Regions from separate parts of the Psychrobacillus sp. FSL K6-1415 genome, predicted to be linked through region 4. Evidence: riboswitches for the same ligand, from Rfam matches in the RefSeq annotation. Region 4 holds a riboswitch; each other region holds the start of a gene.
The links. Region 4 has a riboswitch for lysine ahead of MKY60_RS14060 (Na+/H+ antiporter NhaC family protein). Riboswitches for the same ligand answer to the same signal wherever they lie in the genome.

Region 1 (3,218 bases), 440 kb from region 4:
TGAATAATATACTCTTAAAGAAACTAAAAGTAGCTTTACAGTTAACAACGGAAGATATGCTGGAAGTATTAGATGATGGTGGGATTATTGTATCTAAAGGTGAACTAGGTGCTATTTTAAGAAAACCAGGGCATCGTAATTATAAGGAATGCGGGGATAATTTTGCGCGCAAATTCCTTAAAGGTTTAGCGGTAAAATATAGAAATTAATAAAGAAGGGCGAATTCATAATTGAGTTCGCTCTTCCTCTTTATCTATAGACAATTGAAAATGCTATATTTTCACGGTTTGTTGCAATGTGGATAATACTTCTTGTAAAGAATTCAGCTCTTCTTTATTCAAAGGAATCATAGGTAAGCGAACACCACCTACAGGAATTCCTTTTAAATTTAATGCCGATTTTACAGGAGTTGGATTTGGTGCTGCAAATAGTGCTTTCATGATAGGTAAAAGACTGCGATGATCCTTAGCAGCTTCTTTTACATCGCCACTATTAAACTTTTCAATCATTGTTTGCATTTCGTTCCCAATAACATGTGATGCTACTGAAATAACTCCTGCTCCACCAATCGATAGTACTGGGATTGTTAACCCGTCATCACCGCTATATAGTGAAAAATTTTCAGGTGTATTTTGAATAATTTCAGTCATTGTATCTAAATTCCCGCCAGCTTCTTTAATAGCTACGATGTTGGGAATATCGGAAAGTCTTACAACGGTTTCTACTGACATATTGACAGCACTCCGACCGGGAATATTATATAACATAATCGGTAATGATGTAACTGCAGCAATTGCTTGGAAGTGTTGGTACAATCCTTCTTGTGATGGTTTACTATAATAGGGAACAACAAGCATAATACCATCGACACCTGCATCAGCTGCTTGTCTTGTTAAATCGATGGATGCTTTTGTGTTATAAGAGCCGGTGCCAGCAATTACCGGAACTCTACCATTCACAACTTCTACTGTAAATTTAAACAGTTTAACTTTTTCTACCTCTGTTAATGTCGGAGATTCTCCGGTCGTACCAGATATGACTAAACCATCTGTTCCATTGGCTATTAAATAATTTATTAAGTTCCGTGTAGCTGGAAAATCGATTTCCTCATTATGATCAAAAGGAGTCACCATAGCCGTTAATATTTGTCCAAAATTCATAACTTCTCCACATCCTCTAGTTTTATTATTAAAAATTCAGGGAGAAGGGCGGTATCAATTATGCCTCGACGTAATTACGTACAGATAATGAATTACACTAGTGAAATTCAATATCTATGACATCCGCCGGAGGTATAACTTGACGGTTGTTTAGTCAAGTTATGTAGACGCAAAAAAGCAACAACGAGGGCTCGTTGTTGCAATAGAAATAAAGTAATATTTCCGTGCGTAAGATAGCCCTCCATATAGTCTCCTATATGACAATTCAGTGTTTATTCAACAGCAGAACCAGCTTCAAGAAAAATGAGATTCTTTCAACTTCGGCAAATTCCCCTTTCCACAAATGTCAAAGGATCTCATTATCCTCTAAATGTGTACTGATGGTCTTCGCGCCTCTATCCTTACTTCAAATGTATTTGAAATAAGAGAATATTTAATTATTAAAATAATACATGTTTTTTAATACTAATGCAACAGTTTACCTGTAAAATAAATATAAAGCTATTTAAGGTCAGTATAATTAATAAGTTTCATACGTTAAAACCATACTATTCAAGAGGTGAAAAGGATGTATAAATTATTGTCTCATAATGATTTAGATGGTGTCGGATGTGGCATTTTAGCAAAGCTTGCTTTTGGTGAGCAAGTGAAGGTGCGTTATAATTCGATTTCCTCCCTTAATCGAGAGATTGAATACTTTTTAGAAAATGATGAGCCAGATACATTTTTATTTGTAACTGATTTGACTCCAAATGAAGACAATGAAAAAAGGCTTAATGATTTTTATAATGCAAAAGGGAAGGTCCAACTAATTGATCATCACAAATCTGCCTTACACTTTAATGATTATGAGTGGGGATATATTCTAGTAGAAGATCATGAAGGCAAATTAACTTCAGCTACTTCATTGTTATATGAATATCTTGTAACAAACAAATTGTTGGAACCAACTGCAGCACTCACAGAATTTGTAGAATTAGTTAGACAGTATGATACATGGGAATGGGAGAAGAATGAAAACCACCAAGCTCACTCGCTTAACTCACTATTCTATTTAATATCGATGGAAGAATTCGAAGAAAAAATATTAGAGAGACTTCGTACAAATGATCATTTTGATTTTGATGAATTTGAAAAGAAAATATTGAAAATGGAAGCAGACAAGATTGACCGTTATATTCGTCGAAAGAAAAGAGAGATTGTCCAAGCAACCATAGGGGAACATTTGGCAGGAATTGTGTATGCAGAAACTTACCATTCAGAGCTAGGCAATGAACTAGGAAAAGAATATCCACATCTCGACTATATAGCGATAGTAATTATGGGGGGGAAAAGAATTTCCCTTCGTACTATATATGATCATATTGATGTATCTGAAGTTGCTGGTCAGTTCGGCGGCGGAGGACATCAAAAAGCATCTGGATGTACCTTAACAGAAGAAGCTTATAAGTTATTTGTTTTGGACACATTCCATCTGCTACCGATACTAGAAGATGCAAAAAGAAATCAATATAATTTGAAACAATCATCATTTGGTTCATTTTATATGAATAGAAAAAATGATACGTTCATTTTGTATTCTAAAAATAATCAGGATTGGATACTTGAAAAAAATAAAGCCGAAATAGGACAAACCTTTACTAGTTTTGAAGAAGGAGAGCGATTCCTAAAAAGAAACTATGAGGCAGCTTTGGTAAGGGATGACTTGTTCGTTGATTACTTAATGAGCGAAGTGAAAAAAAGAGACAATTCATGATGACTTTTCAACTCTAAGGATTCTAATCTATTTACTTGCGCTCGTCTGCTAAATACTTGCTTTCAAGAAGCAGGTACTTGCGGAGTGCCCTTACTTACTTGCTTTTAATCTGGATTTACTTGCTCTCGAATTACTTATACTTGCGGAGTGGTAATTTAAACCAAAAATAGCTACCTCTAATAAAACCGGAAAATTGAATATAAATAGAATGATAAGGTATCATTAATGCCGACAGACTAATTATAAAAAACATGAAACCGCAGAAATTTAGGGGGCAAATTAAATGGAAATTGGAATAACAA
Region 2 (3,218 bases), 1.2 Mb from region 4:
TGGATTGCAGGCTATCCTCCTTATCATCAAGTATTAATAGGAGACGAAATAGATAAAGGTGATAACTATAATAATTATTTAGTTGTAAAAAATATTGATTTTTATTAGTGTATTTTTGCAAGGATTCTCTTATAAATTTTTTGTCCCTTTTTAATACTCCCATTTTGTACAGTTCAGATAACGATGCAATAACTTTATTTTCCTTTTCACTGGATACTTGATCTATTTCTATATTTAGTTTTTTAAGTAAAAACGTTATTACTTCGTCACTTGGAATAGTTAAATTATTTTCTATTTTGCTTAAGTAGGATGTAGAGCAGATTCCCTTGGCCAATGTGGTTTGTTTCATACTTTGGTTTAATCTTTCCGATTTTATTATATGACCTATACTACTCATTTTCTTCACCCCTTATGAATTAGTAATGTACTAATTCTTGAAAAAAACAAAATATCCTTTTTCAATCGTTCGACTTGAAACGACTGATACTTGGTTGAAAAGCATAATAAGTAGTAGAAAGTTGTAGAATATAGGATTTTTACTTATCCAATTTTTATTAAAATATAGTAAAATTTCATTAAATTAAGAAATTAGTATTAGATATGTATTAATAATCTAAGATAGTAGAGCGTGTTTCCCAACTTATAGTTATTCTAAAAATACTAAATATTTAGTATAATATGATAAATATCAATTAATTTAAATCCAAGGTGATTTTGGAATAGACTGATGGATGATTTTCCTCTTTTCGGACAAGTCAGCTCATTAGAATACAATTCGAAGGGGTTTACTCAACAGGTATATCAACGCTTAAGGAATGGTAAAAATTAAAGAAAGGGGGATAACGCATGATTGGCGAGGGAAACATTGTACAACTAATTGGAAACTTTGGATTTCCCATTGTAGTCACTATTTACTTATTGCATCGATTTGAAAATAAAATAGACGCTCTAGAAAATACCATTCACAATATAGCAAATGTTGTTAACAATAGCATAGAAAAAAGAAAGTAACATGTAACATGGATGAAACTGATATCCTGTTGATTATATAAATTGCTAGAGAAAAAACTCTTTTTAAGAATGGAAGTTAAGCTTATTTTCACTCTGAACCTACGATTTTCTTTAACGAGAATGACAGAAGTGAAAAGTAATCCATACCGAGTGGCTAACTCAAAAAATGGATTACTTTTTTCATGTAAATCATAATATAATTTTTTAGTTTATTTTCCACAATTACTTCTACATTCAAAAAATTGGTTATCCCCCTATTGACGATTTAACTTACCGAATAGATTACGTAAGCCCACAATCCAAAATTAATTTTTCTTATGCAGTAGAAATCTTGTCTTGTTTCAAGAAGGATAGTACCGATAAGTTTATCCATAGGAATTAATTGAATCCAAAACTAGATAGTCCTATCCGAACGCCAGATAAGTAAATAACAACTATGGAAATGTTTATCGATTTGAATCTTTTTAGAAGAATCATTAGCAGTATCTTTACTCTAAAATTGGTATATCTGATCATGTAGCTATTAATCTCAACGTATAAATAGTTTTTTCGAGAGTCAGTTGACAGATAAGTATGTCTAATGTAGACTATGAAACATAATTGAATACGACCTCACTTAGTATAGTGAGGTAGAGGCGCGATATTTAACAGTCCATAGTGGAGTTTGAGAAGCTATAATTCTATGGAGAAGGAAATGTCGCCGAAGTTAGTAATATTTCTCGGTATTACTTGCTGGGTCTGCAGTTAATAATTGCAGGACTGTCCATTATAAACATCCCGGTTTATAATGGTGTGCTATCTCATTTGGGAAAAGTAGAGGATTTGGGCAACTATACATATTGCGACCTGAGTTCATCTCAGGTCTTTTTTTGTACAAGTTGTCTTTTTTTATAGGAACAAACATACACTGATAAAAAGGGAGTAATTAAAATGAAAAAGAGATTAGTATTTATAACGATATTCGCAAGCTTGTTATTATTATTAGCAGCATGTGGAACAGATGCTACTGAAACTTCAGGGTCTTCATCTGATAATAGTAAAGAAGCAGCAGTAGATACATTTACAGTTGGTTTAGAAGCTGGTTATGCACCTTTTAACTGGACACAACTAGATGACTCTAATGGTGGAGTGAAGATTGATGGTAATGCGGAATATGCTGGTGGATATGATGTGGAAATTGCTAAACGAATTGCTGACGGATTAGGAAAAGAACTAGTTATCGTCAAAACAGAGTGGGACGGTCTTGTACCATCATTGCAATCAGACAAAATTGATGCAATCATAGCGGGAATGTCACCTACAAAAGAGCGTAAAGAAACAATCGACTTCTCGGAAAACTACTACACCTCCAACTTTGTTATGGTAGTAAAAAAAGGCGGTGCTTTTGAAGGGGCTACTTCGATTCAAGATTTTAGTGGTGCTAAAATTACAGGTCAATTAAATACATCACATTATGGTGTTATCGATCAAATTAAAGATGTGCAAAAACAACCAGCGTCAGATAATTTCGCGGCAATGCGTGTGGCATTAGAGTCTGGAGTTATTGATGGATATGTATCTGAAAGACCAGAAGGAATTAGCGCATCTTCTGCAAACGAGAACTTTGCAATGGTGGAGTTCACAGAAGGATTTAAAGCAAAGGAAGAAGATACAGCAGTCGCTGTAGGTTTGAAAAAAGGTAGTGACTTAACAGATAAAATTAATGAAATTTTAGCGGAAATAACGGAAGAAGAACGTCAAGAAATTATGGATAAGGCGATTAATAATCAACCAGCTGCAGAATAAAAATGATGTGATACCGGCTGCATCTTTTTGCAGTCGGTTTTTATGTGGAAGGAGGGAAATGTATGAGCATTGAATATATTATTTCGATGATTACAAGTAACTGGCCGATGTTCCTTCGTGGAGCAGGAATGACACTACTAATCTCCATAATTGGTACGATTTTTGGAGCAGTTATTGGTTTGCTGGCAGGAGTTATTCGTACAATTCCTACGCCTGAGAGAAAACTAAAACGTATTGTATTAAAAATAGTTAATCTGATTCTTTCTGTTTATATTGAGTTTTTCAGAGGAACACCAATGATTGTACAAGCAATGGTAATATTCTATGGCTCTGCACTAGCTTTTGGAATAGATATGGACCGTACAATGGCTGCAATATTTATCGTTTCGATTAACACGGGTGCTTATATGGCAGAAATTGTA
Region 3 (3,218 bases), 260 kb from region 4:
CAACAAAAGATTCAGTTTTCTATACGTTAAGTACATATAATCTACCTAGAAGTGGACAGAGTAGAAGTCATCGATTAGAAGCGGGTTTTTTAGCTGAACAACAACAGAAGCTTACTGGTTATTTAACTGAGTGCTACGATGAAGAAGTTAAAAAGAACGGCTTAGTTACTTTACAAATAAAATGGGATTCTAAAACTAAAGGGTAACAGGATAGTCAGCTAATGACTTTTCCTGTTACCCTTTTCAATAAATAAGCGTATATAAAAGTGTCCCGTAAACACAGGGTTTATGTGGCTTGAAAGATTGAATAATACTACTGATTTCCGTTTCAACGCACTTTCATGTTTCAAAGTTAGCGTAACGATACAGAAACAGGCGGATGCTTTCCACGGGGGAGTGATGAGCTATCTCCCTCGCTTACGCGTCGTTGTGATAAAAATCAAACGGTAATAATATAGCAATAAGTCTGTCCAAAGTCTGCAGAAAACGGTAGAAACAGGTTTTGAACTTTAAGAACCAAGCATCTTTTTACCTGTTTTTTTGATTTTATTTGAGATAGTTTAATTTCAACAGTACTTTAAACTATAAATTATTGTACTGATTGATGCGTTAATGCAAGATCAAATTCGTCATGTAATGCATTAGCAGCTTCTATCATATGCTGCTGAGGTACGACAACTGATACTTTTATCTCAGATGTACTTACCATTTTCACAGGAATATTCTCTTTTCTTAATCGGTCAAACATTTGAGCAGCTACCCCTGGGTTTGATACCATCCCTGAACCAACAATAGAAACCTTAGAAAGACCTACTTCAAAATCTGCGAAAGTAAAACCAAGCTCCTGTTTATGTGTTTCTAAAACTGTAATTGTTTCAGCCAAGGATTCCTTTTTAATTGAAAAAGAAACTGCGGGTTTCACTCCATCAACTATCGACTGGACAATTATATCCACGTTAATATGATTTGCAGCTAAAGTAGTAAAAATAGAAGCTAAAGATCCGTTAAATGGCACCTCGTATTCTATAGTTAATCGAACGATATCGGATTCAAACGCTACCCCACGAACTACTAAATTATTTTCCACATCTACTTCCTCCTTCAAAATCGTTCCTTCTCCATCTTTATAACTTGGGCGAACTCGTAATGGAACCTTGTAGTTTTTAGCGAATTCAACCGCACGTGGATGCAATACCCCTGCACCTAAATTAGCTAGTTCTAGCATTTCGTCATATTCAAGTTGTTCCAACCTTCGAGCCTTCTCGATATAGCGCGGATCTGATGTATAAATACCATCAACATCCGTATAAATATCGCAAATTTCTGCTTTGATAGAAGCAGCAATAGCTACAGCAGTTGTATCAGATCCGCCTCTGCCAAGGGTTGTAATCTCTCCTTCTTCTGATATCCCCTGAAAACCTGCTACAATAACCACTTTATTTGAATCAAGTAAACTATCAATTTTAGCGGGATCCAGTTTCAGTATTTTTGCATTTCTATGTATATCATCTGTTATGAGACCAGCTTGAGCACCAGTCAGAGAAATGGCATCTATCCCAATTGCATTTAACCTAATAGAAAGTAAAGCCATCGTAACTTGCTCCCCATTGGATAAGAGCATGTCCATTTCACGTTTTGATGGTGATTCTGCTAATCCAAAAGCAAGGTTTGATAATTCATCCGTTGTTTTACCCATTGCAGATACTACAACAACAATATCATGTCCTTTATCTTTCTCACGTTTCACTCGAGTAGCAACATTTTCAATTTTTTCAGTTGATTCAACTGAAGTACCGCCAAATTTCATTACAATTTTAGTCATGAACATCCGCTCCCTAATTAATCTGTAAGGATTAAAAAATGCTTTCCACATATTGTGAAAAGCATTGTCTCATACACGGTCCAAAAAATCTGCCCATGTGAGATAGCCCTCCAGAATATAAATTCTGACAATTCTACATCTATTAAATGCAGAACCAACAATAGAATAGGAAAAGCTAATCTATGTTTCGGCGAAAAACCCTTTCCACAGCCATTCTAGGAACTTCCCTTCCTCCTGCTGCGTACTGATGTCTAATCGCACCTCTATCTTCACTTAAAATACAGTGAAATATTCAATTACGCCTCGGTGTAAATGCGTCCAGACTTTGAATTGCGTTTACGCATTAACTCCTTCAAAATCTATGACATCCACCAGAAGCTTAACTTGAATCAGCAATTTTTAACCACGTATTTGCGTCGTTTTTGTGTTGAGTCAAGTTAAATTGTTTCAACCATAACACATGATTATTCAGAAGACAATATATTTTTCTGAAAATGATTAACCATGATCTCTGCTTGCTTACTAGGAAGACCCGCTTCCATAAACTCTTCTTTACTAGCAGCTTGTATTTTCTTTAAGGAACCAAAATGCTTTAATAATAACTTTTTCCGTTGAGGTCCGATTCCTTCTATACCATCGAGCGATGATGCAATAGTATGCTTCCCTCTTTGTTGCCTATGGAATGTTATAGCAAAACGATGGACTTCATCTTGAATACGTTGTAGCAAATAAAAACCTTCACTCGTCCGCTTCATCGGTATTAGTTCCAAAGGGTCTCCATATATAAGCTGAGAAGTTTGATGCTTGCCATCCTTTGCAAGACCTGCAATTGGAATATCTAACCCCAATTCATCCTCTATAATTTCTCGTGCAGCTTCAATTTGCCCTTTTCCTCCATCAATAATAATTAAATCAGGCAGTGGCAAGTTTTCCTTAAGTACACGAGTATATCTTCTACGTACAACTTCGCGCATTGCTCCGTAATCATCATGCTTAGCTGCGGTTTTAGTTTTATACTTACGATAATCTTTTTTGCTGGCTCTACCATCAATAAAAACAACCATTGCAGATACCGCATCAGTCCCATGAATATGAGAGTTATCAAAAGCTTCAATTCGCATTGGAGGTGCAATATTCATCGAATCACCAAGCTGCTCTATCGCGCCTATCGTCCGTTCTTCTTGTCTTTCGATTAAATGAAATTTCTCCGTCAGTGCAATTTTAGCATTTTTTTCTGCCAATTCGACCAGATTTTTCTTCGTCCCTCTTTGTGGTACGAAAATCTTCATTTCTAACAGTTTTGAAGACAAGTCAATATCCGTACTCATAGGAACATAAATTTCTTTTGGTTTAATATGTTCTGACTTCGCATAAAATTGACCTAAAAATGTTATAA
Region 4 (3,218 bases):
TTACTTTCGGTTACTTTTTTCCTTCATTAAAGTTTGCTCCAAAACAATACTTTATGCCGGAGATGATTCGTGATATCGTGAAATGGTATGGACAGCAAGAAAAAAATGAATATAAGTCATGAAAGTCCTCCTCCTTACATATGTAGTAATTAGGAGGATTGTTTTTGTTCTATAGAAAGAAAAAAAAACGATTTGCTTTCTTTACTAATCAGCGTAAAATAGCTATTTTTTTAACTGCTTTCTTGTTATCAGTTGGAGGTCTCATCTATTATATTAATGAGCAGTTGACTACTACCTATCTACAATATGCAGAAGTTCAAACGAATAAAATAGCATCTATGGTAATCAATAAAGCGATTAACTCAAGAATTTCCAATACGCTCGATGTAAATGACATAATCGAAGAGGTTCCTTCAGATAGTACCACAATGGTAACTACACGATTTAATACAGAAATAATTAATCGTGTATTGGCTGATACAAATCAATTAGTTCAGGCCCATTTGGAGCAGGCTGAGCAGGGGGACTTTTCAAGCCTACCTTACTTAGATGACATCGAGTACGATAAACAAACGATGGAGGATCAAGGTGGAGTCGTATTTTTCGTGCCAATGGGGCAAGCGACGAATATTCCCCTTATCGGTAATTTAGGCCCGAAAATTCCAATACGCTTTCACGTCATCGGTAATGTACAATCGAATGTAGTACCTTCGATTACAAAATTTGGTATTAATAATGCGTATGTAGAAGTCAATATTCACATTAAAGTAAATGTACAAATAATCGTTCCTCTAGCAAGTAAAATGAGTACAGTTGAACAGAGTATACCTGTTGCAATGGGGATTGTACAAGGCCAGGTTCCTTATATATACACAGGTGGCGATGGTGATGCAGCTCCATCAATAGAAGTTCCATTACCATTACCAGAAAAATAAAAAACCTTAAAATTATAGTATTTACTGATATACTAGTGGAAATGAATAAGAATAGGTAGAGGCCGCATGACTTAAGAGTAGTTTACAGGAGAATGACAACTGTGATTGTAAACGGAAGGAAGTTATGCCGAAATTAGATGCTGATCGTCGAGACAAATCTAGTTGGGGTTATTTTGAACAAAAATAACACTGTCATTTATACACCAGTATAAATGGAGAGCTACAGAGTATAAAATTTATGCTTAAAATTTTAACTAAAAGCCAACCTATATATACATTAGGTTGGCTTTTTATATTTAGGAGGATTTGTTTTGGAAAATACGATATTTTCGATTTTACCGCCATTACTAGCGATTGTAATGGTGCTTGTTACGAAGAGAGTTTTGCTATCATTAGGGGCCGGAATCGTTTCGGCAGCTTTATTAGTAGAAAGTTTTTCGCCAATTGACTCATTAAATATTCTTTGGGATTCCTTTATCACATCGTTTTGGGAAAATGGATTAAATGTGTACAATATCTTTATATTATCTTTCATATTGATGCTAGGCGTAATTACCGCCATTGTCAGCTTATCTGGTGGAAGTACTGCCTTTGCAGCATGGGCTGTTAAACGTATTAAAACAAATCGTGGATCTAAGCTATTAACAGTCTTCTTAGGAATTATTATTTTTGTAGATGATTATTTTAATGCACTTGCTGTTGGACAGATTGCACGTCCAATTACAGATTCTCATCGAGTATCACGTGCAAAGTTAGCTTATTTTATAGACTCTACATCAGCACCAGTTTGTGTAGTTTCTCCAGTTTCTAGCTGGGGAGCATTTCTAATAAGTCAGTTAGGTGTTATTTTCGCTACTTATGCAGTAACAGACTATACACCACTTCAGGCATTTCTGATAATGGCCCCGATGAATTTCTATGTTATTGCTGCTCTTGCAATGGTATTTTTTATAGCATGGACAGACAATGATTTAGGTGAGATGAAAAAACATGAAAAACGTGCAAAAGAAACAGGAGTGCTTTTTGATCCAAATAAATCTAATCCAGGTGATTTACAAGGTAATTTCCCGGAAAATAATTATGGAAAAGTGAATGATTTAATTTTACCGATTGTATCATTAATAGCTGTTACACTAGCTTCAATGTTTTGGACAGGGTACCAGGCTTCAGGAAAAGTGATGAACTTATTTGTTATTTTTGAGAACACAGATGTACCACTTTCATTATTTATAGGTGGAATTGTATCGAGTATATTAGCAATACTATTATACACTCGTCAATTCAAACAAAATCCAGAAGCGAATGTTGGATTGCTAGGGAAAGCAGTTATTTCTGGTATTAATTCAATGTTACCGGCTATTTGTATTTTAATATTTGCTTGGGCACTTTCATTTTTAATCAATGCACTGGGAACTGGTGAGTTTTTGGCTAAAATCGTTACAGAAAATAATATTCCAGTAGGGATAATCCCATTCTTACTATTTGTTTTAACAGCATTTATGGCTTTCGCAACTGGTTCCTCATGGGGGTCGTTTGGGATTTTACTGCCAATAGGTGCAAGCATCATTATGGTAGTAGAGCCAGAATTACTACTACCTGTTTTAGCAGCAGTTTTAGCAGGTGCAGTTTTTGGAGACCATTGTTCACCTATTTCTGATACAACCATTATGTCTGCAACTGGTGCAGGCGTTAACGTAATTGACCATGTAATGACCCAGTTACCTTATGCGATTGTTAGTGCAGTCATTGCTGCAATTGGATATTTAGTACTAGGTCTTACTGGTTCCGTTATCTTTGGATTTATAACGGTAGTCATCATCCTTATCTTATTTTTCTCTATATGGAGTCTCAAAAGTAAAAGAGTAGTTTAGCTAATCTTAAAATTGGAAGTCTCTGTTATTTGTATGGTTGTTTGCAATTAAATAATATGTTACATTGACAACAGTGTAGTTAGTTTATTTAGAATGGGGTCGAGATGAAATGACATCGTGTAAACCAACGAAAACAGAGTACCAAAGAAAACCAGAGTGGCTAAAAATCAAGTTAAATACGAATGATGAATACAAAGGTCTTAAAAAGTTAATGCGTGAAAATAATCTAAATACAGTATGTGAGGAAGCAAAATGTCCAAATATACATGAGTGTTGGGGTTCACGTAGAACTGCTACATTTATGATTTTAGGAGCTATTTGTACACGTGCATGCCGTTTTTGTGCAGTGAAAACCGGACTACCTAATGAGTTGGATTTGGCAGAACCAGAAAGAGTTGCTGATTCGGTTGTT

Region 1: linked by a shared signal. The riboswitch ahead of dapA (4-hydroxy-tetrahydrodipicolinate synthase) and the one ahead of MKY60_RS14060 (Na+/H+ antiporter NhaC family protein) in region 4 are both predicted to bind lysine.
Region 2: linked by a shared signal. The riboswitch ahead of MKY60_RS20630 (transporter substrate-binding domain-containing protein) and the one ahead of MKY60_RS14060 (Na+/H+ antiporter NhaC family protein) in region 4 are both predicted to bind lysine.
Region 3: linked by a shared signal. The riboswitch ahead of MKY60_RS12740 (aspartate kinase) and the one ahead of MKY60_RS14060 (Na+/H+ antiporter NhaC family protein) in region 4 are both predicted to bind lysine.

Annotation. Positions count from the first base shown of each region.
Region 1 covers NZ_JBBOOQ010000001.1:3,385,733-3,388,950, reverse strand. The annotation lists gene MKY60_RS16480 (YehS family protein) at 1-209, shown strand, start outside; gene dapA (4-hydroxy-tetrahydrodipicolinate synthase) at 273-1,160, opposite strand; lysine riboswitch at 1,387-1,566, opposite strand; gene MKY60_RS16470 (DHH family phosphoesterase) at 1,729-2,916, shown strand; gene MKY60_RS16465 (LLM class flavin-dependent oxidoreductase) at 3,200-3,218, shown strand, end outside.
Region 2 covers NZ_JBBOOQ010000001.1:4,179,207-4,182,424, reverse strand. The annotation lists gene MKY60_RS20640 (helix-turn-helix domain-containing protein) at 1-397, opposite strand, end outside; gene MKY60_RS20635 (YvrJ family protein) at 847-1,011, shown strand; lysine riboswitch at 1,634-1,817, shown strand; gene MKY60_RS20630 (transporter substrate-binding domain-containing protein) at 1,942-2,796, shown strand; gene MKY60_RS20625 (amino acid ABC transporter permease) at 2,859-3,218, shown strand, end outside.
Region 3 covers NZ_JBBOOQ010000001.1:2,685,902-2,689,119, forward strand. The annotation lists gene MKY60_RS12735 (YslB family protein) at 1-206, shown strand, start outside; gene MKY60_RS12740 (aspartate kinase) at 590-1,822, opposite strand; lysine riboswitch at 1,918-2,096, opposite strand; gene uvrC (excinuclease ABC subunit UvrC) at 2,287-3,218, opposite strand, start outside.
Region 4 covers NZ_JBBOOQ010000001.1:2,941,888-2,945,105, reverse strand. The annotation lists gene MKY60_RS14070 (bifunctional metallophosphatase/5'-nucleotidase) at 1-122, shown strand, start outside; gene yunB (sporulation protein YunB) at 165-935, shown strand; lysine riboswitch at 984-1,166, shown strand; gene MKY60_RS14060 (Na+/H+ antiporter NhaC family protein) at 1,247-2,806, shown strand; gene lipA (lipoyl synthase) at 2,916-3,218, shown strand, end outside.